2 regions of the Streptomyces gamaensis genome follow, and region 1 is predicted to be linked to the other one. Evidence: riboswitches for the same ligand, from Rfam matches in the RefSeq annotation. Region 1 holds a riboswitch; the other holds the start of a gene.
The links. A riboswitch is a leader RNA that binds a small molecule or an ion and turns the genes downstream of it on or off. The one in region 1 is predicted to bind glycine.

Region 1 (2,381 bases):
GTCCGGCTGCTGGGCGTCGGGGTCAGCGGGCTCGCCGACTACACCCAGGAGGACCTCTTCGCGCAGGCCGCGAGCGAGCAGGAGGGCGAGGACGGGGCGCGCGCCGCCGAGGAGGAGCCGCTGGAGGAGGCCGCGGCGCCGCGGCCGCGCCGCTGGCTGCCGGGTCTGGACGTGGTGCACGCCGAGTACGGGGCCGGCTGGGTCCAGGGCAGCGGGCTCGGCAGGGTCACGGTCCGCTTCGAGCAGCCCTGGTCGGAGCCCGGCAGAGTACGGACCTTCGCCGTCGACGACCCCGCGCTCGCTCCGGGCGAGCCGCTGCCGCTCGTACCGCCCGGGACTCAGGTGCTGCCTGAGGCGTCCGCCCCGTCCGCCCCGTCCTCGCCGGGCGGTGAGGACGGTGCGCCGTTCGCGGGCGGCGCGGGGAGAGGCAGCCCGTAGTGGTGGTAGAGCGCGAGCTCCTGTCCCGGGGACAGATGCCGGCCCACCCCGAAGTCGGGAGCCTCCTTGATCAGCGCGTGTTCGTAGGGAACGTACAGCCCGCCCTCGGCCACGCGGCTCGGAGCCAGCGGCACGAAGGTGTCGCGGCCGAACAGGCCGGTGCGTACCACCGCCCACTCCGGCGCCCCTGTCGCGTCGTCCAGATACACCTCGTCCACGGTGCCGATCCGGGTGCCGTTCCGGTCGAAGGCCCGGCGGCCGATCAGGCTCCGCGGATCGATGTCGCTCTGCACTGCTCCTCCCGTGGATCGCACCCGCCTCCCCGCCCCCCTGCGGCGCTCCAAGAGCCCGCTCACACCCACGAAAAGCCACAAAGTGGTAACCGGCCACTCGACGGTTTCGGCCACGGACTCGCTGGTAGTCTGGCCAGTGGCCGCAGACCCCGTGCGGGAGAGTCCTCCAAGAGCCCTCACCGGCTCGGACGGGGCGCCGAAGGAGCAAATCCTCCCCGGAATCTCTCAGGCACACGTACCGCACGGGTGAGGTCACTCTGGAAAGCAGGGCGGGCCCGGCCCGGCACCACGCCGAAGCCCTTCCTCACCGACGGTGAAAGCCGGCCGAGTTCCCAGCGGTCCGGTGAAGCTCTCAGGTCGAGATGACAGAGGGGGAGGCCGTCCGGGTACCCGCGCCGTGGTACCCCTCGCAGGTCGCAACGACCCAGGAGGCCCCCGCAGATGACAGCCCACCGCATCTCCCTCACGGACCTGGAGCGCGGCACTCCGTTCGAGCGGCGCCACATAGGCCCCGACAGCGCCGCCCAGGCCAAGATGCTCGCCGCCGTCGGATTCGGCTCGCTCGACGAACTCACCGCCGCCGCCGTGCCGGACGCCATCAAGAGCACCGAGGCGCTGCGGCTGCCCGCCGCCCGCACCGAGCCCGAGGTCCTCGCCGAGCTGCGCGCGCTCGCCGACCGCAACCAGGTGCTCACCCCGATGATCGGCCTCGGCTACTACGGCACCTTCACCCCGCCGGTCATCCTGCGCAACGTCATGGAGAACCCCGCCTGGTACACGGCCTACACGCCCTACCAGCCGGAGATCTCCCAGGGCCGGCTGGAGGCCCTGCTCAACTTCCAGACCGTCGTCGCCGACCTGACCGGCCTGCCCACCGCCGGGGCCTCCCTGCTCGACGAGGCCACCGCGGCCGCCGAGGCCATGGCCCTGTCCCGGCGCATGGGCAAGGTCAAGGACGGCGTCTTCCTCATCGACGCCGACACCCTGCCGCAGACCGTCGCCGTGATCCGCACCCGTGCCGAACCCGCCGGCGTCGAGGTCGTCGTCGCCGACCTCTCCGCGGGCATCCCCGAGGAGCTCGCCGGCCGCGGGATCTCCGGCGTCCTGCTGCAGTACCCCGGCGCCTCCGGAGCCGTGCGCGACCCGCGCCCCGTCATCGAGCGGGCCCACGAGCTCGGCGCGGTCGTCACCGTCTCCGCCGACCTGCTCGCCCTCACCCTGCTGACCCCGCCCGGGGAACTGGGCGCGGACATCGCGGTGGGCACCACCCAGCGCTTCGGCGTGCCGATGGGCTTCGGCGGCCCGCACGCCGGCTACATGGCCGTCCGCGAGAAGTTCGCGCGCAGCCTGCCCGGCCGCCTCGTCGGCGTCTCCGTCGACGCCGACGGCGCCAAGGCGTACCGCCTGGCCCTCCAGACCCGCGAGCAGCACATCCGCCGCGAGAAGGCCACCAGCAACATCTGCACCGCCCAGGTGCTGCTCGCCGTGATGGCGGGCATGTACGCGGTCTACCACGGCCCGGAGGGACTCGCCGGCATCGCCCGGCGCACCCACCGCTACGCCACGCTGCTCGCCGAGGGCCTGCGCGGCGCCGGCGCCGAGATCGTGCACGACGCCTTCTTCGACACCCTGACCGTGCGCGTGCCCGGC
Region 2 (2,381 bases), on a different contig from region 1:
AAGGGCAGCGCGACGACCTCGTACGGCTCGTGGCTGCCGCGGATGTCGACGGCCACGCCCCCGGTGCCCGGCTCGGCGTGCGCGGCGTCCACGTAGGCGATCGCGACCGGCTTGCCGAGGGTGGGGGAGGGGGCGCCGGAGGTGACCTCGCCGATCACCTCGCCGCCGGCGACGACCGGGTAGCCGGCGCGCGGGACGCGCCGCCCGGCGGCGACGAGACCGACCAGCTTGCGCGGCGGGCTGGTACGGGCCCGCTCGGCGGCGGCCTCCAGCGCCGCGCGCCCCACGAAGTCGCCCTCCTTGTCGAACTTCACCACGCGGCCCAGCCCGGCGTCGAAGGGCGTGGTCGCGGTGGTCAGTTCGTGCCCGTACAGCGGCATGCCCGCCTCCAGCCGGAGGGTGTCCCGGCAGGAGAGCCCGCAGGGCACCAGGCCGGCGCCCCGGCCGGCCTCGGTGAGCGCCTGCCACAGCCGCTCGGCGTCGGCCGGGGCGACGAACAGCTCGAAACCGTCCTCGCCGGTGTAGCCGGTGCGGGCGATGAGGGCGTCGACACCGGCGACGGTGCCCGGCAGGCCCGCGTAGTACTTCAGGCCGTCGAGGTCGGCGTCGGTGAGGGACGCGAGGATGCCGGGGGACTCGGGTCCCTGGACGGCGATGAGCGCGTAGTTCTCGCGGTCGTCGCGCACGGCCGTCCCGAAGCCGGCGGCGCGCTCGGTCAGGGCGTCCAGCACGGTCTGCGCGTTGGAGGCGTTGGCGACGACCATGTACGTGTCCTCGGCGAGGCGGTAGACGATCAGGTCGTCGAGGATGCCGCCGTCCTCGGCGCAGATCATCGTGTAGCGGGCCCGGCCCACGGCCAGCGCGGAGAGGTTGCCGACGAGCGCGAAGTCCAGCGCGGCTCCCGCCTGCGGGCCGGTCAGGGTGATCTCGCCCATGTGGGAGAGGTCGAACAGGCCGGCGCGGGTGCGCACCGCCTGGTGCTCGTCCCGCTCGCTGCCGTAGCGCAGGGGCATGTCCCACCCCGCGAAGTCGGTCATCGTCGCGCCGAGCGCGCGGTGCAGCGCGTCGAGCGCGGTGCGGCGGGGGGCACCCGTGGTGCCGGAGGCAGCGGTCATGAGGTCAGGCTCCCGGACGTGTGCGCGAGGCCCGGCGAGGACTCGCGGAAGGGGGACGAAGGGGACACAGCCCCTCCCCATCTGTCATCGGAACCTGAGAGGTTCACCGGGCGCCCGCGGGGCCCGGCTTGCACCTTGGGTGGGACCGCCGCGCACGGCGGCCCGCTTTTCAGATCTGCCTCGTCCACGCGGTACGGGGCCTGAGAGATTCAAGGGAGGAACTTGCTCCTTCGGCGCCCGGTCCGTGCCGTCGTGCGGCGGCGGCCGGGACTCTCCCGCGCGGATTCATGCGGCCGGTGTTCTGTTGGGTCATGCGGTTCGGCGCGCACATCATTGCACGTACTGGCGTTTGACGGACCTCCCTCCGGCGGAAGATTTCCATTACCTTTCCTTTACCCGTTGCGGGCAGGAGTGGCGGGTAGGCGGGAGCCGAGGGCGACCGAGGAGGCCGATCAGCGTGCAGGCGCCGGACCAGGAGGCCGCGAGTCCGCCCCTGTGGCCCGAGGGGACCGTGGATCTGCGCGGCGGCGCCGGGCGGGAGCGGCTGTGCTACCCGGCGGGCGACGTCCTGGTCGTCTCCGGGCTGCCCGGCAGCGGCAAGTCCACACTCATCCGGCGCGCGGTGGCCGGGGAGCGGGCGGTGCGGCGCGTCGACTCCCAGGACACGCGCGAGCGCTTCGAGCGGCTGCTGCCGCACCGGCTGCCGTACGCGCTCGCGCGCCCCTGCGTCCGTCTCGTCCACTACGCCGCGCTGCGCCGCGTCGTGCGGACGGGCGCGAGTACGGTCGTCCACGACTCCGGCCGGGTGCGCTGGGTACGGGCCTGGCTCGCCCGCGAGGCGCGCCGCCGGGGCGCCGCGCTGCACCTGCTCCTGCTGGACGTGGGCGCCGCCACCGCCCTCGCCGGGCAGGAGGCGCGCGGCCGCCGGGTCGCGCCCCGCGTCTTCGCCCGGCACCGGCGGGCGATCGCGCGGCTGACCGCCGCTGTGACCGGGGGTGCGCAGCCGCGCGGCACGGCGTCGGTGGTACTCCTGGACCGCCCGGCCGCGGACGCGTTGCGGACGATCTCCTTCGAGCGGGGCGGAGGCCCCGGGGAGTGAGACGGGATGTGTCACGTTCCCGGGGCGCGGGGCGCGGGGCGCGGGGCGCGGGGCGCGGGGTGCGGGGCGCGGGGCGCGGGGCGCGGGGCGCCCCGGGGGTCCGAGGGGCGCGCCGGGCCGGGTCGGTTGTACGGGCCGCGTCGGTCGCCTTGGTCGACGGCCCGTCA

Region 2: another riboswitch for glycine. It lies ahead of gcvT (glycine cleavage system aminomethyltransferase GcvT); the one in region 1 lies ahead of gcvP (aminomethyl-transferring glycine dehydrogenase).

The regions. Positions count from the first base shown of each region.
Region 1 covers NZ_JBHSPB010000017.1:9,955-12,335, forward strand. The annotation lists gene ACFP1Z_RS24585 (DNA polymerase IV) at 1-438, shown strand, start outside; gene ACFP1Z_RS24590 (PRC-barrel domain-containing protein) at 339-731, opposite strand; glycine riboswitch at 876-982, shown strand; gene gcvP (aminomethyl-transferring glycine dehydrogenase) at 1,173-2,381, shown strand, end outside.
Region 2 covers NZ_JBHSPB010000007.1:203,303-205,683, reverse strand. The annotation lists gene gcvT (glycine cleavage system aminomethyltransferase GcvT) at 1-1,115, opposite strand, end outside; glycine riboswitch at 1,295-1,403, opposite strand; gene ACFP1Z_RS13870 (AAA family ATPase) at 1,573-2,214, shown strand.